One region of the Dictyobacter alpinus genome, then DNA from elsewhere that is predicted to be linked to it. Evidence: riboswitches for the same ligand, from Rfam matches in the RefSeq annotation. Region 1 holds a riboswitch; the other holds the start of a gene.
What was found. A riboswitch is a leader RNA that binds a small molecule or an ion and turns the genes downstream of it on or off. The one in region 1 is predicted to bind FMN.

Region 1 (11,541 bases):
GCGACTATAACACGATCCGCCGTACAGCTATTGTAGATCTGTGCGCAATCGGGGAGACCGAGGAAGCGGCGCTCGCCAAACTCAACGCCAACGACCGGGCCAATCTCGCCGAGCTACGCAAAGTCAGTCTGATTGGTTCACCCGCCCAGATTCGTGAGCGACTCGCCGAATATGAAGAAGCAGGCATCCAGGATATCCTCATCCACTTCGTCGATGCCGCCACCAACCCCGATGTGGTGCGCCTGTTCGCCCAGGAATGCATGAACGCCAGATAGCCCTACAGCATCATTGTCCATTCCACACGCGCAGGTGACCTTGAAATCCCTAATTTTGGGATACAGGCACCTGCCAGAGCAATCATTTAGAGTTTTTCCTCAGTATAACCAGAAACGGCATCTTTTTTTTCTCTTGTAGATTCTTTAGAATCTTAAAAAACTTGATGGTTCAATAGGACTACTAGACGCAAAGGAAAAAAAAGCTTATATTAATGGCTTAACGGTCCTTTTGGTGCCATTTTGTCACCACTGATAGCCTTTCTGGTAAGAATGCAAGCAGCAAATTACTAAAGTCAGAGCACGCGCTGCTATCCTCAATTCAAGTTAAACCGGGTATGCACTGCACTACCCGCAAAGAGAAAATTTTGCCGAAGTGGAAGCATGCTTCCAGAAGGTCGCGACTACCCGGGAAAAGATGCAGGGGGCAGATCAATAATAGCCTGGCCTAAGCATACATCGACAAAAAAAATTTACGCTGGCGGAACCAGTACTTCATACAAATGCTAATAATTCATAGCGGATAATCTGATATCTTTTCTGCCTATTTGCTATTTTATTCTCATCTCGCTTTCTTAAATTTATATAAAGAGAGGTATTATATGAACAAGGATACAATGTATCCTTTCCACCAGACACAGGTCCATGAAAAATCGTTAGAGGAAGGTACATTACCACTTGCTGGTATCAAGAAAGAGCCAGCCTGGTGGAGAAGTTGGGAGCTCTATCTCATTATTTTATTAGCAGTTGTATTGCGACTCTATCGCATTGACACTGCTCAATATATGACCGATCATAATACATTTTACCAGATGGCTCATGACGCGGTAGCAAATGGTTTATGGCCTATTAGTGGGAACCGCTCATCGACGGGTCCATTGATTCCTCCTCTATTTATCTACATCATGATGATTCCCGCTGCTATTACGGCTAATCCGGTTGGTGGTAATATTCTTGTTGCACTCTGTAATATTGCGGCGGTGCTCCTGACATATATTTTTATGCGACGCTATTATGGACGGCTGGCTGGCACGATTTCAGCTTTATTGTATGCTACGGCAATCAATGTGATTATCTTCAGCCGAGATATCTGGCAACCGGACCTGTTGCCACTCCTGGTAATCTTGTTGCTATTCATGTTATTTCGGGGCGTGGTACAAAAGAAACATTATTGGTTTTCCCCTGCGGTCTTACTCATCGCGGCGATGTATCAACTCCATTCTACGGCGGTATATCTTGTTGTACCTTTGTTGGTTGCACTGGTTCTGGCCTTCAAAACAATTCGCTGGCGAGAGTTGCCATTGATAATTTTAGGGCTCCTGGTGTCTTTTGCACCATATATCTATCTAGAACATCGCCGACAATATATAGATATTATTGGATTGTTCAATGTGGCTAGCAGACCCTCTACTTTTAACACAAATGCGCTATTATTTTATAATATGTGGGTTCACTCTTTTGTGCTCAACCCATTATACTACCTGTTTGTGCCACCACGTATTAACGTTGATACCCACCTTATTCCGAGTAACGCACATTCTATTTTGCTAACCACACCATTGCAGCTTATCGCCCAGTTTAGCCATTCGGAGAGTCGATTGATGAGTGTACTGCTAGTGGGAGCATGGTTGACGGTGGCTTTACTGATTATCTGGCCATTCCATTCCTCTAATACACAACCTGGATTGAGGGGTTGGTGGAAAAATCTATTGAATTCACCAGAACGCCAGGGACTGCTGCTATTGCTGGTCTGGCAAGGAACCTCCCTACTTCTGCTACGACACTCAGTAAGCATTTTTATCCACTATTTGATCTATCTTTTGCCAGGCCCATTTATACTCATAGGGATCTTGCTTGCTACTATAGTACAGTGGGTACGCCGTGTGCATTTTTCTGGGGTATGGCTGATTCGCTATGGAATCTATGCGCTTGTCGGCTTGCTCGTGATCGTGCAAACAGTCGGTAGTGCTGGCTGGTTAATTGATCATGCTCGTGGCAATTTCGATAATCATTATGCCTTTCCGCAATATTTTGACCTGGCAACCACGCAACGCATTGTGGACAACGCCAACCAACTGGCGCAGCAACAACACCTTTCACGCATCTACATCGATATTCAGGGGGATGACGTGAGTACGGTCACCTACCTGGCGCAATTTGCGCATACGCCAATCGCGGTCTCTGATGCGACGCAATGCCTGATGCTACCAGATGTCGCGAGTGGTCCAGTCGTCTATGTCACCGATCCCAATCAGCCAGACATTGACAGCTTATTGCAGCATTACACGACAACGACATCGGTTGGTGAAATCCCGCATCCAGGAGGAGCGCCACTCAAGATGTATGTACTCAGAGCAAAACCAGAGCCACAGCCAGCTCTAAAATTGAGCGGAGGGCTGCAACTACTCTCCCAACAGGCAGATGTCATATCAATGGGAGGTGGTAATCCGAACATGCTGGTGACGCGTTGGAAGATGCAAGACGCAACTCCCCCTGCGCCACGTGCGGTCTATAATTATCGCTTTCTGGGACCGGCGAACCTGGGGTTTATCACGCGTGATAGGACAAATACCTTTGGTGCCAATAGAGCACCATACTGCCGCATGTCAAGAAATTGGTCTGGCGATGAGCTCATACCGCTATTCGCGTTTAATGGTCATGCTCCCCAACAACTCACCATGGGCGTTGAGAAGTTCAGCACGGCACCGAAACACTATGATCGTGGCACCCTCAAGATGGTTATCTATGATATTGTTGATGGACCACATAGCTCTTTACACACGACAGATGGGAAAGGCACAATCAAGCTTTCTGTACACGCTGCAACTATACCGCATTAGCACTAATGTGTAAGCAAAATGCACCCAAAAATATCACTTGCATATTTTGGGTGCATTTTGCTTACACATTAGAATCTACCACAACATGCTACCCTGCCACCTGTCGCGGGTAGTAATATAAAAATTCCAGGGTAGCCTTGAAATCTGCGGGATCGAGAGGCAGGCTCGATCGATCACAGTCCGGCATCACTATCATTTCCAGGTAATATTGACGGGTTGGCCGCTCTCGGCGCTTTCGATGGCACCGAAGACCATAGCCAGGCTTTTGATGTTGTCGGTGGCCCTGGTTTCAGGCTGGGTGCCATTCTGGATGCAGGTGAAGAATTCACGGATCAGGCCAGCATGTCCACCGATGCTCTGGGTTTCATAGGCGGGTATGTCAATGTCCTGGTACTCGGAGGTAAAGCCGCCGCTGGCCTTGACGATCTGAGCTTGCTGCCTGCTCCCTCCGTCCCAGATGACACTCCCCTGCTGGCCAATGAAGCGCCAATCGCACTCCCAGCTAGTGGGCAGGCCTTCGGCACACCAGCTACCGCGATAGGTATAGACGATCCCATCGGTCATCTCAAAGATAGCAAGCGCGGAGGCATCATGGTCATACCAGGAGCCACGCGGATTCCATTCTTTGCAGTAGACGGAGATGGGATCGGCCCCGGTGAGCATACGGGCGGCGTCAAAGGTATGGATAGCCATGTCGAGGAGCAGGACATGCTCCATGTGATCACGGAAACCACCAAAATGGGCCCCGATGTAGAAGTCGCTATTGACAGTGGTCAGCTCGCCAATCTTTTGGGCCGCCAGGAAATGCTGGACACGGCGGATCGCAGGATCATAGCGCCGGTTCTGGATCACGGAGAAGATCTTGCCGGCCTTCTCGGCGGTCGCCAGCATCTCGCGCGCATGCTCCATAGAATCGGCTAGCGGCTTCTCGCTCAACACATGGCAGCCATGCTTCAGAGCGGTCATCGTAATCTCATAATGGGCCTCAGGAATAGTGCAATTAAAGACCGCATCTACCTGCGTCTGATCCAGGACACTGGACAGATCAGTGCTGATAATGGCCCCGTCCAGCTGGAAATCCCGGGCCTTCTTATGGGCCGCCTCCTCGAAAATATCGACCAGCCCAACGATCTCTACATCCGGCATCGTGCGGACAGCCTCCAGCCACGCGGCACTCATGCCGCCACAGCCGACTAACACGGTTCGTACTTTATTCTGGCTCTGCATACAATCCTCTCGGTCGAGATAAGCCGGGGCAAGCCCGGCACTACGGATACAAAATTGATGGCGGGCCTATTTAGCGGTCCAACCACCATCGATGACCAGCGTGGAACCGGTCACGAAGGCCGCTTCGTCGGAGGCCAGATAGAGCGCGGCACTGGCAATCTCGGCTGGCTCACCCATACGTCCGATTGGCTGACGTGCATGCAGCTTTTTGCGCTCTTCATCCATGCTCTGGGGAAAATTCTTTTTCAGGAAGCCCTCAACAAACGGCGTGTGGACCGTGCCGGGACAGATGGCGTTGGCGCGAATCTTCTGCTGTACAAAATCCATGGCAATCGAACGGGTTATGCTGATAACAGCTCCTTTGCTGGCCCCATAGGGCAGGCGACGATCGACGGCAATCATGCCAGCCACCGAAGCGATATTGACGATGACGCCTCCCTGCGGTTGCTGCGCCACCATCTGCCGCACCGCTTCACGCGCACACAGAAACACCCCCCGGGCATTCACACCCATCACGCGATCCCAATCATCCAGGCTGGTCTCAAGGATATTCCCAACATGACTCACACCAGCATTGTTCACCAGGATATCCAGGCGACCATGTTGCTGCGCCAGTTGCGCAAGGACGCTCTGTACCTGGGCCTCATCGTTCACATTAAGCTGGACCGCCTGGGCATGTCCATCCTCAGCCGTAATCTCATCCACCACACGGCTGGCCGCATCCTGCTGGATATCTGCGATAATCACATGCGCCCCCTGGCGCGCATACAGTAAAGCAATCTCCCGACCAATACCAGAGCCAGAACCAGTCACAAGCGCGATTTTATGATCTAGACGAAACATCTTATCCCCCCTCCAGGAAAAAATAATGATGAAGAACACCCAGCCACCAGGGGCATCCTTCATCACCGTTCATAAGGCTAGCGAGCTAGCTAGAGCTGGACACCAATGACGTTGAGCAAATACTCTCGACACAATAGCAGACTCTCTTTAGGAGTCGTCAGCGAGACATCGATCTCAACCGTCATCCAGTCCTGATAATTAACATCGGCGAGCGCGCTCATGATCGGCGTGTAATCGATGATACCTTTGCCAAGCTCACAGAAGATCGGCAACTGCTCGGTACCGGATGAGACATTGTTGCCGGCTTGCTTGTTACGTCGCTCCTCAATGGCGCCTTCACGCAGATCCTTGATATGCATATAGCGCATGCGCGAGCCATAGCGGCGGATCATCTGCGGCACATCGATCTCCGCGCAAGTCAGGTGAGCGGTATCGGGACAGAAAAAGACATAAGCAGGATCGGTCAGCGCCATGATCGTATCGATCTCATGTTCGGTCTCGATCTCTGTTCCCAGGTGAGGATGTACGCAGGCCGAGACACCCAGATCATAGCAGGCGCGGGCCGCTTCATTGATGGTTTTGGCCGCCTCTTTAAGATCGGCATCGCTGGTCCCACCTGCTGTCCGGGGACCGCCAGGACCAAAGACGAGCCGATCAACGCCGATTTTTGAGAGGAAGCGCGCCAGACGCACATTGGTATCAACGGTCTCTTTGCTCCTGGCGGGATCGCTGAAGCGGCCGCCACCATACAGGGCTGATAGACGTAGATTATGGGAGGCCAGCAAGTCTCTTAGCTGTGTAGGATTCTCTTCGTAGGCCAGCGCGACATGTGAAAATGGCTCACAGGCATGGAAGCCAATCTCTTCAACTTCCGTTAATGCCTGCTCAAATTTGTCGCCCCAGGTGATCAAATGACATGAAATAGGGTTATTTGCCATGATGCTCCTTTGTGGCAGTTATAGCCATCCTTGCTATCAGCAACCATGGATAGTTGCTGCGGATCCAGCCTTCTGCGATTCTCAGTATCGACGCTTACATCCCCGCCTACGGCGGGCGGGTGAGAGGGGGGTAAGATTGGCGGGGAACACCCCCGCCCCCCCGGCAGGGACGCTACGCTCCCTGCACCCTCGCTTCCCCACCTATAGCGGGAGGGAGGGAGGTTGACGGGGGACACCCCCGCACCCCCCCCGGCAGGGATGCTACGCTCCCTGTACCCTCGCCTCCCCACCTATGGCGGGAAGGAGGAGAGGTTGACGGGGACACCCCCGCACCCCCAGCAGGGACACTGCGCTCCCTGCACCCTCGCTTTATAAGTTTAACGTTAAAGTACATCGATGTAAAAGGGTAGATTTATGAGATATCCACTTTGAGGGCTAGTATTTTTATAGTGTAACATATCAAGCATTCAAGCTACCATTCACCCAGGGCTCACAATGAGATAAGCATTATTTCATGTGTGGATTGTGTCTGGTGCGCGACCGCGCACCAGACACAATCCACACCCCAAACCTGGCGCCGCAGGCGCCAAAATCGAATCTGGCGAGTTGACAAACGGCTGTTTTTTTACTACTCTTTAGGTATAGAAAATAATAATTGTCTTCGGGGCAGGGTGAGGGAATATCTTAGATATTTCCAATTCCCGATCGGCGGTAGAGCCCGCGACCTTTTGTGGCGAGAGCCACATTGGTGGACCTGGGGAAGTTCCAGGGCCGACGGTATAGTCCGGATGGGAGAAGACAGTAGAGGCGCTTTGCGCTCGCTTTGGGCCTCTTTTGATAGGTGTAGCTGTTGTTTGCTTGCTTTTTTTGGGGCAAGTATGTCTTTCTGATATGCTGCGCATGCGCATGCCAGGGATCAACAGGTATTTCTACATGTCCTTCTCCCCTCCTGCTTCTTTTTTCTATCCTCGCCTCCCCGTTGCCGTAGGTTGTTTGTGGCGTGGTATGCCATGCGAGCAAAAGGATAAACTTCGGTGAATGATTCTGAGGCAATGCAACAGGCGCTGTTATGCGCGGCCCAGGTTGAGGGGCGAACAAGTCCTCGACCCCCGGTGGGGGCGGTAGTGGTACAGGCGGATAGGGTTCTGGGCCAGGGCGCGACGGCCCCTCCTTATGGTCCTCATGCCGAGGTTGTGGCGCTAGCGGAGGCCGGTGCGGCGGCACGCGGGGCGACGCTGTATGTGTCGCTTGAGCCATGCTGTATTACGATCCATACTCCTCCCTGTACACAGGCAATTATCGCAGCCGGCATTAAGCGCGTGGTGATCGGCACGCTTGATCCTAATCCACAGGTGGCTGGGCGTGGCATGGCTCAGTTACATGAGGCCGGGATCGAGACGAGCTGTCTACACATGGAGCAGGCGTCCGAGCTGATGCGTCCCTTTGCGACCTTTATTACAAAAAAACGACCCTATGTGACCGCCAAGTGGGCGATGACGCTGGATGGTAAGCTGGCCACGGGCTCCAAAGACGCTCACTGGATCAGTGGTCCGGAGTCGCGGGCCTGGGTGCATGATCTACGGGATCGCGTAGATGCGATTCTGATTGGCTCTCAGACGGCGATACAGGATAATCCACAGCTCACGGTACGCCTGCCAGCGGTCCCGTTGGAGATTGTCAGGACGCCGCGAGCTGGTCCTTTGCGGGTGGTGCTGGCGGCCCATGGTCTACTTCCGGAGACGCTCCAACTCTTGCAGGAGGAGCTGGCGATGGGTACGTGGGTGATCGTAGGCGAAAATTGTAGCGCGAAACAGCGACGTTGGCTGGAGGAGCGTGGTGTGAAGGTGCAGATGGTAGCCGCCGATGTACAGGGCCATGTAGACTTCGCGGCCGCGCTGCAACTGCTCCATGATCAGGGATATATGCATGCACTGATCGAGGGTGGCTCACAATTACTGGGTAGCGCATTTGATGCCCGGCTCGTCGATCGGGTGGCCGCCTTTATCGCGCCCAAGATCATTGGGGGCGCGACCGCACCAACGCCCGTTGGCGGTACCGGCCTGGGAGTCATGTCCGAGGCCTGGCAGCTCTCCAATCGTGAAGCACACCAATTTGGTAACGATATCTTTATTACTGGCAATGTCCTCTATGCAGATAGAGACTGAGATACTATAGATACTGATGAGTAGACAGCAAGGAAAAGCGGAGAAGTATATGATCTATCAAAAGCCTGAAAAAACAGCTATGCGTTATCTATCGGTGCCCGAGGCGATCCAGACCGTGCAGGCGGGCAAGATGTTGTTAATATGTGATGATGAGGGGCGCGAAAATGAGGCTGATCTGTGTCTGGCGGCCCAGTTTGCCAATCCAGAGGCGATCAATTTCTTGCTGCATGAGGCGTGTGGGCTGATCTGTGTCGCGATGTCCGGTGAACTGCTGGATACGCTACAGTTGCCGCTGATCAACCATGAGGGTGAGCCATTGCAGGGCACGGCCTTTACGGTTCCGGTGGATGCTCGTCACGGTACGACAACCGGCATCTCGGCGTCTGATCGCGCCCATACGATTCGTACCCTGGTTGATCCGACCAGTCGACCAGAAGATCTGGCGCGGCCCGGCCATGTCTTTCCCCTGCGGGCCCGTGCTGGTGGCACTCTTGAGCGTCGAGGGCATACAGAGGCATCGGTGGACCTGATGAAGTTGGCCGGCCTGACAGCTGGAGCGGTCATCTGTGAGGTGCTGGATGCAGAGGGGAACGCGGCCCGTGGCGAGGTCCTCCACGAGATGGCGCAACGCTGGGAGATCGGCGTGATCTCAGTAGAGGCCATCGCCCGCTTTCGCCGTGAGCATCGCGTCAGCCGCATAGCGCAGACCCGGCTACCACTACCGGAAGGCGAGTTCACCACACTGGCCTATCAGGAGATCGCCACCGGCGAACAGTATGTCGCGCTCACGCTCGGCGACATCGAGGGTCCACAGAAAACACCTTTGCTGGTCCGACTGCATTCGGCCTGCGCGACCGGTGATATCTTCGGCTCACAGCGCTGCGACTGCCAGGCACAGCTGCATGCCTCCCTGAAAGCCATTGCCGCCGAGGGGCGCGGCATCCTGCTCTACCTTCCCCACGAGGGACGCGGCATCGGACTGGCCGGCAAGCTCCAGGCCTATGCGCTCCAGGACCACGGCCTGGATACCATCGAAGCAAACGAGCAACTGGGCTATCCCATCGATGCACGTAACTATGCATGCGCCATCGAGATCCTACAAGACCTGCATATCCAGCACGTGCGCCTGCTCACAAATAGTCCCAGGAAGATCCAGGCTCTGACCGCCGCCGGCATCAAAGTTGAGCGCGCACCACTGGAGATTCCACCAACCGCAGATAATATTCGCTATCTGCAAACTAAATCCAGGCGCATGGGACACCTGTTGGGCACGCAAGCTATCAAGCAGAGTAGTCCCGAACACAGTACGCTCGCTTAAATAAGCATAAAACGGAACAAGAAAGTGAAATAGCTATGCAGAAACAATTTCTAGAGGCGCCCGCTCCCCCGGACCTGCGTGGTAGTGGACTGAACGTCGGAATTATCGTGGCGCGCTTCAACTGGCCGATCACGGGTTCCCTGCTGGCCCTGGCCTATGAAGAACTGGTACGGCTGGACGTTGCTCCGGAACAGATTACCGTCGTACACGCACCGGGCGCCTATGAGCTGGCCACGATCGCACAGGCCATGCTCAGCACACCACACCATTATGATGTCCTGATCTGCATCGGCTGCGTCATGAAGGGCGCCACACGCCATGATGTACTGGTCGGAGACGCAGCCACCCAGGGCATCCAGCGCGTCGCCCTCGATACAGGCATCCCGATTATCTTTGGTGTCCTGTGCGCCGAAAACACACAGCAGGCCCAGGAACGCATTCCACGCGGCATCGAATTCGCCCAGGCCGCCATAGAAATGGCCTGCACGGTCCAGCAACTCAAATATCGCAATAGACAATAAAGTATTTAAGGAGAAATAAAAATCATGTTTACAGGGATTGTTGAAGAACAGGGTAGCTTGAAAAGTAGCGAAGAGAACGGTCTGGTGATCAGGGCGCAGCAGATACTGCATGATGTCGAGGTCAAGGATAGCGTGGCCGTTGACGGCACCTGCCTGACCGTGACCGAGAAAGGCGCGGACTGGTTTCGCGTCGACACGATGCCCGAAACACTGCGCCGCACCCGGCTCGGCAGCCTGAAACCCGGGGACAGCGTCAACCTGGAACGCTCCCTGCTTGCCAATGGGCGCATCGGCGGCCATATGGTCCAGGGACATATCGAAGCTTGCGCACCCATTCTGAGCACACAGACAGACGGCATCGGCCTGGACGTCATCATCGCGCTCCCACCCGAGCTCCAGGGCTATATCATCCCCAAAGGCTTCGTCGCCCTCAATGGGGTCAGCCTCACCGTCGTCGATGTCTGGTCCGACCGCTTCTCGATCTCCCTGATCCCCTATACCCGCCAGCAGACCAATCTAGGCGAGGCACACGCAGGCATGCTCCTCAATGTCGAAAGCGACATTCTGGGCCGCTACGTCGCCAACTTCCTGCAGACCACGCGCTCGTCGCTGCAAGTTTAATTACGATGCGATAAACAGGCCAGTCTCCTTGGAGATCTGGATAACGCCATGCTGGTCGAGCTCCTGCTGGATGATAGTGGCGAGGGTGTTGAGCTGGTCTTCGCTAATGCTATCAGGAGGAAAGCAGGAAAGCACATAGGCAAGTAATGGACCGGCTTCTGTGACAGCTAGTTGGTTGTTTTCCATCATCCGTAGCTCGACATGAGAAAAGCTGGCCGCTAGCTGCTCGGCACCATTTTGCACGCGGAAATGCACATCGGCTGGCGCGCCCAGGACGCCCTTGAGGGCAATGCCGGCGCGCTGGCAGAGCTGCTTGATCTCAGCCAGATGGTTTACCCCATTGGTGGCGGCATAGAAATGTCCTGTCGGAGCCAGCACCCGGCGCATCTCGGCAATGGCGCGAGCACGATCAGGAACGTGGTAGAGCATATGATTGGCGATCACCACCTCGAAGCTAGCATCGGGGAAAGGAATGGACTGTGCGTCAATCTCGACATACTGGAAACGCTCAGTGCCCAGGTTACGCTGCGTATCTGCCAGCATGCCCGCCGAGAAATCCGAGAGCGTAATCTGCCAATCAGCCGGAATGCGCTTCAGATTCTTCAGCCACAATTGGCCCGGACCACAACCAAGCTCCAATACACGATAAGGAGCAGCAATAGTAATTTGATCAAAAACCCAGCGCTGCCAAGCTATGGGATTAGTGCTATAGAGTTCATGAAGTTGAATACGTGCATTGAGGCGCGCGGAATCATTGTACTGGGAACTCAACAAATACTGCTGGTCAAACATCTGT
Region 2 (11,541 bases), 4.9 Mb from region 1:
GTTTATGAGTATGGTGAACAAGGAGAACTGGCCTATCTGGTGATGCCTTATGTCACTGGCGGTACGTTGCGTGAAGTGCTGGAGAAACGTGGCATACTTTCTCTGGAAGAGGTTGTGCCTATTATAGAGCAAGCCGCCTCCGCGCTGGATAGCGCACATTCTCAAAGTATTGTGCACCGCGATCTCAAGCCTGGCAACATTCTCTTTCATGCCGATGGTCGTATTCTTCTAGCGGACTTTGGTCTGGCCAAAGTTCTTAAAGATGTCACCGATCAAGAAAATACGCAGGGACATCTTACCAGCGTCGGTACCATCGTTGGCACCCCTGAATACCTTTCTCCTGAACAAGGTACTGGTGATGTCATCGATTATCGTACCGATGTCTATTCATTGGGAGTGGTACTTTACCAGATGCTCGCCGGGCGTGTGCCTTTTACTGGTACGTCACCGGTTGCTGTAGCAATCAAACATACGCTGGAACAGGCTCCTCCTCTTACACGTTTTAATCCACAGGTGCCAAAAAATGTAGAGGCTGTAGTCATGAAGGCTATGGCGAAATCTCCTAAGGATCGCTTTGATAGCGCTGGCACCTTTGCCCAGGCTTTACGCCAGGCGGTAGCTGAAGCCCTGGGCGATCGCTTCCCCAGTGTGGCACCACCACCATTAGGAGAACACATCACACCAGTTCTCCCTCTAACCATGGAGCAAGTTACAGACGCATCTCCAGAGCAGCAAACTGAGGAGAAAGAACAACAACCAGCCGAAGCTGTGGAACCTACACCTGCGCAAGAACCAGATCCCTCACCAGCCACGATGTCAACTATGTTGGTAGACAATGAGACATCACACACGAATAAAGAAGCTGCGGAGACCCCACGCCTTTCTGAACAGACACAGAATCGCTTACAGGCATTCCCCACTGTTATCACCAGCATGGATGCAACTATTGCTGATCATCCTCGCCCTCCGGCGGCCCCACAACTGCGTGCTTCAAACGAACAAAATTATATCCCGGCACAACGACAACCGGCCAGACAACAAGCATACAGAACAGAGCAACCCAATGGGTGGCAAGGCCGATCTACAACGCCCGAACCCCAAATTCAAGTTCATTCTGCACAACAATATCGCAGTTCTCGTGTAAATAAATTGCCACGCTACCTGATAATGGTTGGAGCTGCTCTGGCTGTGCTTCTTGTGCTTAGTGGCCTGGTAGTCTTGTTCAGCAATCAATCTGCATCAACAAAAAATCAGGCATCTCACAATCCAACAGCAACAGCAACCATTATTGAAAACAGTGGTACAAGCACCCCTGCTGCCACTCAGACACCACCGCCGGTCAAAACGACCAAACCCATCTATCCATTGCCTGGTCCCAAAGTTTCTGGCAATGGCTCTCTGATCTATGGCACAAACTATCCAGGTAGCTGTGATCCCAAAGGGGGCAAATGGCAAAATATCAATATTACAGCTGACTGTGGTCCGGATCAGTTACGACTCTCCAAGGCTGGCTCTGGCTTATCTGGTGCCTTCCTGACACAATTACCCAATAGACAGGCATTGCCAGCCAGTTACTATATCCAGGTAGAGGTCAAAGTCAATACCCCTGGCAGTCAATTTGGAGTCTATTATCACAAAGCTGATGATGTCAGTTATAACGTGATGTTTGATGATGAATCCTGGACTTCATACTACAATGCTAAAGGTGGAGCCCCATCACAACTAGCGACCGTTGGGCTCCATGGGACTGCAATCAGTGGCCTTACGACAATAAATATCATCGTTCAAGGTGGTAACTTCGTCTATTTCGTCAATGGCGTACAGCAGGGTACCGCGATCAGTGGCTTTGGGGGAACTGATAATGGCGGGGAGATAGGTCTGACCGTTGCTCCTGGCTCTGATGTTTCCTTTCAAAATTTTCAAATCTATACTGCTTAACTCATGTATCAAAAAGCTCCGTCCAACAAATAAATGTTGGACGGAGCTTTTTCGTACTCACAGAGTTTCTTCAATTGTTTATATACATTTTTGACAGGTTATCTACAGGCGCTATCATTTTCTGCGCGACGAGAAATTTCGCGGTCGCTTCCCAGGCTGCTTTATCATTGTAGCCAGGCTTACCATTTCCTTGATAAATAGGCACGGTAGCTTTGAGTACCTCAAGCGCTTGATCAGTATTCATACCAGGAACATAGTTCTTGCTGAGATCTACGGCTTTCTGTGGATCTGCAATGACGTCTTTCAAGCCTTTAAGCGTTGCGTCAACAAAGGCATGAACAGTCTGCGCTTGATTGGTGTAGGTGTCCTGAGTAGTGATGATGCCGTTAGAGACCAAAGGCATATAATCAGAAACAGAGAAGGTGCGCACCTGAAAGCCGTTACGCTCTAGTTGCAAGGGCTCGTTGTTAGAATAGCCAACGACAGCGTCAACTTTGTGCGAGAGCATAGCCGCAACCTGGTTAAAGCCAATAGACTGTAACTTCACATCCGCTAAAGATAACTTACCCGCCTGTAGCAGAGCCAGCACACCTGTATGGGTAGCTCCAAAGGGTCCGGGTTCACCAATGGTGTGCCCTTTAAGGTCTGCCAGCGTCTTGATTGAAGAGTCCTTTGGCACAATAATGCTGACCGGATATTTCTGGAAAATAGTTGAAACATCCACGGCTTGCAAACTTTTATTCTTATCGTGGGCCACCAACAGTTCGTCGCCGCTAGCAAAAACAAACGTGTTCTTTCCCGCATCCATAGTGCCGATTAAATCAGTCACAATACCATGGTTAAAGGTCACATTAAGTCCTGCATCTTTATAATAACCTTTGCTCTGGGCTACATAAAATGGGGCAAACTGAATATCAGGATTATATCCCAGACCGATCGAAATATTCTTGAGCGACTTATTTGAGTCTCCCCCTGAAGAATTGGGAGTTGAAGAGGAATCTGGCTGACCACAGGCTACCATGAGAAGACCGGACAGTAACGCCAGGGATATAAGTTTCAAGGTCACAGCTATACGTCGATTTACTGACATCGAAGTGGTTACTCCATTCAATTTATAAGATGACATCTATCAATCAAACAGGCCAACGGTCTGTTTGATTGCATTTCAAACGGCGGTTCTTCTACAGAAGGGAACAAAAAGGCAGGGAGATCTCATCCCTGCCACAATCGTTGGTTATCAATATATCACTTCTGCCAATCTCACTAATAACCAGGTGGCGCTATAGTAGAGCGCAGCCAGAACAGCCAGAATGATCACTGTCGCAAACATAAATGCCATATTGTATTGGTGCAATGCAATCAGCACCAGCGCCCCCAATCCTCTATCGGGACTACAAAAGAACTCGCCAACCAATGCGCCTGTGATTGAAAGTGTCAGTCCTGTACGAATGGCTGCCAGCACTGAAGGCAGCGCCAGAGGAAATTCAATGTAGGTCAACAGGGACAGGCCCGAGGCACCCTCTAAGCGTGCGGCATCTAATAATTCACGCTCAATGGTCTGTACACCAAGTACAGTATTAACAATCATGGGGAATAATACGACCAGCATACACACAATCATTACCGGTACCACACCGAGACCAAACCAGAGAAACAGGAATGGCGCCAGTACTATTGCTGGAATTGCCTGTCCCGCTGAAAGATAGGGTTGTAACATATTTGCCAGCAAGCGCGATTTTGCGACACTATAGCCAAGTGGCAAGGCCAGTATGACGCCTAGCAAAAAGCCCAGTAGACTTTCTTGTACCGTAGTCAGAATGTGTTCCCAATACAAACCAGAGGTCAAGCCATCAACCAGGCTGGAAAAGACAGCGGATGGAGGTGGAAGAATAAATGGATTAATACGGCCGGACACAGTTGCGGCATACCATGCCAGCAAGATCAATATACCTAAGGCAAAAGGAGGTAGTATTGTCCAAATTTTATTAAAAGTTTTCCAGGCTGGACTCTGGTTCGCAGGTTGCCTGCGGCTGCGATGAAGCTGAGTTGATCCGTCACGGCGATTTTTACGCACCGATACATGTGCGCCATCCGTCCTTGATGTTGTGGCACTCATAATAATTATTATCCCTTGGTTCTAGCTAATACTGGCGTACACCCACAATATGCGACAAAAAGAGTATAGGGTGACGTCAATTCAACTAACCCAGGGGGACATCTAAGGGAGATGTGATTAAACCAGTGGAGTGGTACGAATAATACAAAACGTACCATCGCGCCGTGTGCTTGAAAGCATACGACTATGGCTCACATTATAACCTTCTCCCATCCGGACTTTACCGTCGGCTTCGGCTTCTCACCGAATCTGTCGCTCGTTGATATAGAAGTGACCAAAGAGAGACTCGCGGGCTCGGCCCAGCATTTATTGCTGTTCCATACCGCCGGTAGGGAATTTCACCCTGCCCCGAAGGTCTTATTTGCCATCAAGTATGCCACAAATAGACAAGTATATGCAAGTGCTTTCTCAAAATCCCCAGGCGCCTTAATTCTCAATTTTTGTATATGATCTAAAAATAGTCCATGCGCTTTTCCAATCAGTGAAAAAGCGCGTGAACCATTTCAATTTAGCGATTTTCAGCTCGGTGGAATTCTTCAGCGTAGGTATAGCCGTATTTCTGGCCAATATCTGCGCCGATCTGCCGTATAAATTTTTCTAGCTCACTGAAACTTTCACCAACCTGACTTGCATGGGATTTCAAGGCCGCTACCTTCTCATCCATGACTGCTGAAATATCCACGCTGAAGTTAGTGGTGGGGGCACCAGTAATATAAATCTCGGAGATTTTGTGGGGTTTCAGCCCTTCTTCCAAAAATAACTCAGGAAAATCCCACGGATTTTGCGAGGCAGGATAAATAGCATTTAGCGTCGCTTGTCCTGCCGCCAGGTGATCTGGATGGTAGCGTGGAACAATTAAAGTAGGATGCCAGCTACGCTCAGGTGTCTGGCAGATAACTCGTGTAGGTTGATAGGTACGTAACTGACGTACGATATCTCGGCGCAATGCAATGCTGGGTTGCAGTTGTCCGTCTGGATAGCCTAAAAAGATAACATCCTTTACACCCAGCACTCTGGCGGCGGACCTCTGTTCTTCCATCCGTATCTGGCTTACCTGCTTGCGTGCTTCCTGACTGATATCAGTTGCATCGTCAGAACCACCACCGCTCGCATCGGTACAAATTACATAGTAGACTTCCCAGCCTTCTCGGGTCCACTGTGCGACGGTACCGGCTCCATCAAACTCAGCATCATCAGGATGGGCAACTACTACCATTGCTACTTTTTTTTGTTCTTGCTGCTCGCTTTGTTGAGCCATTATACATACATCCTTTCAAAAAAATGCTCGCTTGTCCAACTTTTTTCAAGAGGACAAGCGATGCATTCATCAGCTTCTCTGCATTGTACCATCAAAAATTAGTCGTTTTTTGTACTCAATACCAAAAGCAACCCACCAAGCAGAGAGAGGTTTTTAAAAAACTGGGTCTGTTGATTGGCACGACCGGCGGGAGTCGTTTCATTCCAGAAAGGATGACCAACAATGGTGGTGGCCGTCAATGAACCTAATAAGGCGGTGGCAGAAAGTTTAGGCAGAATACCGGCAGCCAGGGTAGAACCAGCAACGACCATTACAGCGCCATTTAAAATAGTGGACTCCCGTGGTAGTGGTAATCCTGCTGCTTCTACTTTTTGCACACGTCCACCCGGCTCAGCAAAGGAGTTGGCGCCACCTACAATAAAAATCGAACCTAATAGGAGCTGTCCTAACGTTTTAAACATCGTATGCCTCACAATTTTATACACTTCTACACTGACATATTCTATATATCATCAGCATGAGCGCTACTATCAGCTTGCTCTATATGTATAACAGCGTAAAGGAATAGCTTATGGTTTCAAGGGAAGTACTGTGTAGCTAATTTATCACTGCCCTGGTTTCATTTCCCCACCGCCTTCCGATCGATGGGTAATGGTGCTTTCGCTTGGCAGGATCTCTTCAGAAAGGATATAATGATTCCACGAGGAGGGTTATGAGCACAGAATTACGGATTATACCAATTACAGGTATCGGCGAGATTCAACCGGATGCTGACCTGGGGGCACTCATTTATGAGGCACTACAACAACAACAGTTGACACTGCAAACAGGTGATGTACTGGTGGTCACACAAAAAATCGTCTCGAAAGCTGAGAGACGTCTTGTGAATTTAAATAATATCGAGCCATCAGAATTTGCTAAAACATTTGCGGAACGGAATGAGAAGGATGCACGTCATGTTGAGGTCGTGCTCCGCGAGAGTAAGCGTATTGCGCGTATGGATCGTGGTGTAATCATCAGTGAGACCTACCATGGCTTCATTTGCGCTAATGCAGGCGTCGATGAGTCGAATGTAGAGGGCGGCGAATTTCTGACCCTGTTGCCGGCCGACTCAGATGTATCGGCCAGGATCATTCGTACACGTTTACAACAGCTACACAATGAAGAACAAGCTATTGATATTGCTGTGATCGTTTCTGATACCTGGGGACGCGCCTGGCGCAATGGTCAGGTCAATATGGCCATCGGCGTCGCTGGCATGGAAGCTCTGGCTGATTATCGTGGAAAACACGATGCCTATGGCTATGAGTTACGGGCCAGTGTGATTGCAGTCGCGGATGAATTATCTTCTGCTGCTGAACTGGTCATGGGTAAAGTGGATCAAGTGCCTGTAGCACTGATCCGTGGTTATCGCTATATTCCTGCTGAGGGAACTGTAAATACTTTAACGCGTGATAGCGCTACCGATATGTTCCGTTAAGCTAAATCAAGTAGGTCTCATAGTATTTTCATGAAAGAAATTAATAATCAGCCTGAGAGCCTGAATGGCTCGCACGCAGATCGTCCAGTTACGGAACTTCACCGTAGCTCCGATCTCGCTACCCTGATGCGCAGCCGTCGTAGTGTCCGCCAGTATCAAGCAACCCCGGTTGCACGTGAGCTACTAATGCAGATGCTTGAGGCGGCGCGCTGGGCACCATCCCCCCACGGACGCCAACCCTGGCGTTTTGTGGTTCTGACACGTCTCGAGCCTAAAGAACAACTGGCAAATGCCATGGGGAGCACCTGGCAGCAAAACTTAGAGATGGATGGTCAGGCAAACGAAATTGTCGCCATCCGTCTGGAGAAGTCTCGACAACGGATCTTGCAGGCTCCTGCCATTATTCTTCCTTGCCTCTATTTAGAGGATTTAGATCACTATCCTGACGCGCAACGGCAGGACGATGAGAAGACTATGGCGGTACAAAGTATAGGTGCGGCTATCCAGAATATGCTTTTAACTGCCTATGAGTTAGGTTTAGATACTGGTTGGATGTGTGCTCCCCTGTTTTGTCCTGAAGTCGTTTGTGAGGCGCTGGAGTTGGACGCGCACTTAATTCCACAGGCATTAATTACTGTTGGGTATGCTGCCGCCGATCCTAAAAGACGTCCTCGCTTGCCGTTGGATACTTTAGTAGTTCGCTTCGATTGAGGTAATGTGTATGATTGCTGTTCTCGCTGGCGGCGTTGGCGCTGCACGCTTCTTGCAGGGACTGGTCCAGGTGGTACCAGAAGAAGAAATTACGGTCATCACAAATACTGGTGATGACCGCCTCTTTTATGGCCTGAATGTCTCCCCAGACACAGACATTGTCATGTATACACTGGCTGGTCTTGTGGATGAAAAAAACGGCTGGGGTATTCGCAACGATACGTTTCACACCATGCAACAGTTGACCAGCTATGGTCATGAAGATTGGTTTGCGTTGGGTGACCGAGATCTGGCCACACATATTCATCGCACCGCGCGTTTACGCGAGGGCAAAACGCTTAGTGAGGTTGCCGATGAGTTACGCCAGAACTTTGGTTTGAAGTTGCGTATCTTACCCATGAGCGATCAACCTGTTGCAACCCATATTCAAACACCTGCAGGACTTTTTCACTTTGAGGAATACATGGTCAAGCGCCGTTGTTCTGATGAAGTACAGGATGTAGTTTTTGTCGGGGCCAAAGATGCTCGCCCAGCACCCGGGGTTCTGGATACGCTTAAGCATGCTGACGCTATTCTGCTCGCTCCGAGTAATCCAATTGTGAGTATTGGTAGCATCTTATCTGTACCAGGCATTCACGATGTCTTGCATGAAGCCAGTGGCATGATTGTAGCAATCAGTCCTATCGTTGGGGGCGCCCCTATCAAGGGACCCGCCGATAAACTGATGCGTGGCCTGCATATGGATGTTTCAGCCGTTGGTGTTGCCCGTCATTATCGCGACTTTCTGGATGTTATGGTGATTGATGAGAAAGATGCTCATCTAGCAGATGCGATTGAAGATCTGGGTATTCCAACATCCGTTACCAATACCATTATGAGCGATAGCAAGGCCAAAGCAGATTTAGCTCGCTACGTCTTGCGTGAGGCAGGCTTACCATATTAAGTAATAGCTGTGTAACCCTTCATATCTGATCTGGCCGTCAATGCTAGCAAAGATTAGTACACAGAGGGTCCAATACAGGCTGGGCCTATTTATTAAGAATATATAGGAAAAACTCGTGAAATATACAGCACTTGTTCCGGTTAAATCGCTTGAGGAAGCAAAGAGCCGTCTCGCTGCGCACTTAACGCCTACGCAACGTGCTAGTTTGATGCTTGATATGCTTCATCATGTCTTATCGACACTGCAAGAAAGCCAGTTGTTCGATCATGTTTCGGTTGTCAGTGCTGATCCACGGGTATTACAAAAAGCGCAAGCCTGGCATGCTCAGGCGCTTGTCGAAACCCAGGCCGGCCATAACCCAGCATTGACTGCGGCTGCTATGTATGAACGACAACAAGGTGCTTCGGCTCTGTTAACCATTTCAGCGGATCTTCCCTTGCTGCAAGTTGATGATGTGCATCAACTTGTCGTCAGGTCAAAAAGCTATGATGTAGTTATTGCTACTTCACAGGATGGATCGGGTACGAATGCCTTACTCACACGTCCTCCTCTGGTACTCCCTTACCTCTTTGGCATTAATAGTCGCTATCGCCATCAGCGTGAAGCTGAACGGCTCAACTTAAGTTGTAGCGTTCAAAGTAGTTTGGGCCTGGCATTAGATATCGATACCATTGAGGATATTACCGCCCTCCAGCGCTACGAATATGCCCATCAATAACAGACATACTGTTAAGTTATTACCTCTTGCTGGATAGCCTCAGAAGCTCTCCTCTGTCACCTGGCACTACAGCGGGCGACAGAGGAGAGCTTTTTAGTGCTTTAGTGTGGACCCTGCATGCCAAATTCGGTGCCACAGGGACCTCCATCGGCATTTTCTGCGATGGCAACTTCTTCCCCACTCATGGTCAAGATAGGTCGATACCAGATTGACATGCGTTCGGAGGAACGTCCGATATAGTGACAAATGAATGATCGCCTATAGCGATCTTGGCTGGTGTTGGGCTGTGAGCCATGCACCAGGCTACCGTTGAAGAAAAGTACATCTCCCGGCTCCATATCCACCGGTACAGCTTCTAATCCCGCAGGCACTGGTACATAATCCCTGGTAAAGGATACTGTTTCATCCGCCTCTTCTGGACAGAAAATATTCATCTTTTGCGTACCTGGCACTACTTCCAGTCCACCATTCTCACGGTCCACCCGATCCAGCGCGATCCAGGCGGCAATACAGGTGCCGGGTTCAACGCGCAGAAAAAAGTTATCCTGGTGCAATGCCTGCCCTCGTCCGCCTGCTGGCTTGAAATAGAGCATGCTTTGCGCAGCCAATGGCTCCTCTCCAAAAAGATCTTCCAATATAATAGCGAGACGGCTATCAAGCAGATAGCGCAAGGCCATATCGTTAAAACGATGAGGATGCATGATGCGCGGATATTGTTTGAGAATATCACCATCAGCTTGCTCTGCGGACACTGGCTCAAAGAAACCTGGACGCGCTCCCTGCTGATGAATTTCCATAAAGTTGTCAATTAATCCTTGCACTTCTGCCGGTGCCAGTAAATGACGTACTACGATATAGCCACTCTCTTCAAACATTTGTATCTGTTCAGGTGCCAAATGCTCCAATGATACTGCCATGCTCTGTGACTCCTTCACTCATATCAACATATACCTACTATCTTAACCTTTCTATTACTGTACTGAAAATTATGCGAAAAAAGAATAGACAAGCTGGTCAGGAACATGTACAATCCTGCTATATGAGTATTGAAGTAACTGCCTCTCCACCGCCTGAGATTCTAGTGACAGGCTATTTCCAAGAATGTACTGGCTATAAGGTCTATCGTCCACATGGCTCTGGTAGCTGGCTGATTACATATACCCTATCGGGTCGGGGCTTGTATCGCCAACCAGGACTGACGGTAGAGGCTCTACCAGGAGATCTCATCCTGCTCCAGCCAGATGCTTTACATGATTATTCGGTTCCAACTGGCTACACCTGGGAATTCTTTTGGGCGCACTTTCAACCAAGGATGAATTGGTTAAGCTGGTGGCAGTTGCCAGCAAGTGGGCGTGGGTTATCAAAATTATCAGTTTCAACTCCACAGGTGCGCGAACGTTTACGCACAACCTTTCTTAAGCTCCATACTGATGCCAGTGTGCATTTTTCTACCTTGCCAACCAACCTCAGATCATCTGCAGAAGAACCCATATCAACGCTCCAACGTGAGCTGGCACTTAATGGACTTGAAGAGTTATTATTGTTAGCGGTCAGAGAAATAACCCAACAGCAGAAACCAGGACTCGATCCACGCATCCAGTTTTTGTTACAACTCATGGCTCGCGACCTCAAAAGCCATTATGATCTTAAAACATTGGGCGCTCTCGTCTCCTTATCTCCTTCACGCCTCTCCCATCTCTTCAAACAAGAAACAGGTACTTCTCTGCTGAATGTCTTAATTTCTCTGCGTCTGGAGAAAGCTACACGCCTGTTGGAATTTAGCACGAATACGATCTCGACTATCGCTGAAGATGTAGGATTTAATAGTAGTTTCTATTTTAGTCGTCAGTTCCATCAGCACTTTGGTATCAGTCCAAGTATGTATCGTCAAGAAATTGAGCAACGGCAAAAATCCGAGTGACAAGGCGCATTCGGCCAAAACCTCTATATTCCTGGCTAATCGCATGGATGTTTTGCACAAAGCAAACGCCAATAAAACGCAGCCATCAATCATCAATCATCATATGGCAAATAATAAATATAATAGAAATGCACATTTTATGGAAGATTGTCTTTACTCAGAACTTTTTTCAGCCTCTTTGGACACATTGGAAGCCTTTGTATGTTTAGTCTGCACATCAGTTTAGATTTTTGCACTTCCTTATGGAATGGTTATAACCTCTATTTGTAGGCACAATTGGAGCTATATTCAGCTCTATTTGTGCACAATGCACAATTTGAGCCCGGTAAGTTTCGGATAAACTGACTGTAGTATACTCCTCTATAACCGTCATATTATAAAGGCAGGCACAAACGATCTCGCGAGACACGAGATTGACCTTATTTCATACGACCTCATTCAATCGTGAAACAACTT

Region 2: linked by a shared signal. The riboswitch ahead of EL633_RS00595 (ABC transporter permease) and the one ahead of ribD (bifunctional diaminohydroxyphosphoribosylaminopyrimidine deaminase/5-amino-6-(5-phosphoribosylamino)uracil reductase RibD) in region 1 are both predicted to bind FMN.

What each region holds. Positions count from the first base shown of each region.
Region 1 covers NZ_BIFT01000001.1:5,025,753-5,037,293, reverse strand. Annotated here, with positions in the region: gene EL633_RS19745 (LLM class F420-dependent oxidoreductase) at 1-275, shown strand, start outside; gene EL633_RS19740 (ArnT family glycosyltransferase) at 875-3,112, shown strand; gene EL633_RS19735 (Gfo/Idh/MocA family protein) at 3,305-4,339, opposite strand; gene EL633_RS19730 (SDR family NAD(P)-dependent oxidoreductase) at 4,406-5,182, opposite strand; gene EL633_RS19725 (sugar phosphate isomerase/epimerase family protein) at 5,272-6,120, opposite strand; FMN riboswitch at 6,774-6,924, shown strand; gene ribD (bifunctional diaminohydroxyphosphoribosylaminopyrimidine deaminase/5-amino-6-(5-phosphoribosylamino)uracil reductase RibD) at 7,155-8,285, shown strand; gene ribA (GTP cyclohydrolase II) at 8,335-9,603, shown strand; gene ribH (6,7-dimethyl-8-ribityllumazine synthase) at 9,639-10,124, shown strand; gene EL633_RS19705 (riboflavin synthase) at 10,149-10,745, shown strand; gene EL633_RS19700 (class I SAM-dependent methyltransferase) at 10,746-11,541, opposite strand, start outside.
Region 2 covers NZ_BIFT01000001.1:145,802-157,342, forward strand. Annotated here, with positions in the region: gene EL633_RS00585 (serine/threonine-protein kinase) at 1-1,938, shown strand, start outside; gene EL633_RS00590 (ABC transporter substrate-binding protein) at 2,009-3,028, opposite strand; gene EL633_RS00595 (ABC transporter permease) at 3,176-4,054, opposite strand; FMN riboswitch at 4,252-4,414, opposite strand; gene EL633_RS00600 (PIG-L deacetylase family protein) at 4,563-5,312, opposite strand; gene EL633_RS00605 (DoxX family protein) at 5,411-5,773, opposite strand; gene cofE (coenzyme F420-0:L-glutamate ligase) at 6,025-6,792, shown strand; gene EL633_RS00615 (nitroreductase family protein) at 6,823-7,503, shown strand; gene cofD (2-phospho-L-lactate transferase) at 7,514-8,446, shown strand; gene cofC (2-phospho-L-lactate guanylyltransferase) at 8,562-9,164, shown strand; gene EL633_RS00630 (phytanoyl-CoA dioxygenase family protein) at 9,266-10,081, opposite strand; gene EL633_RS00635 (helix-turn-helix domain-containing protein) at 10,153-11,085, shown strand.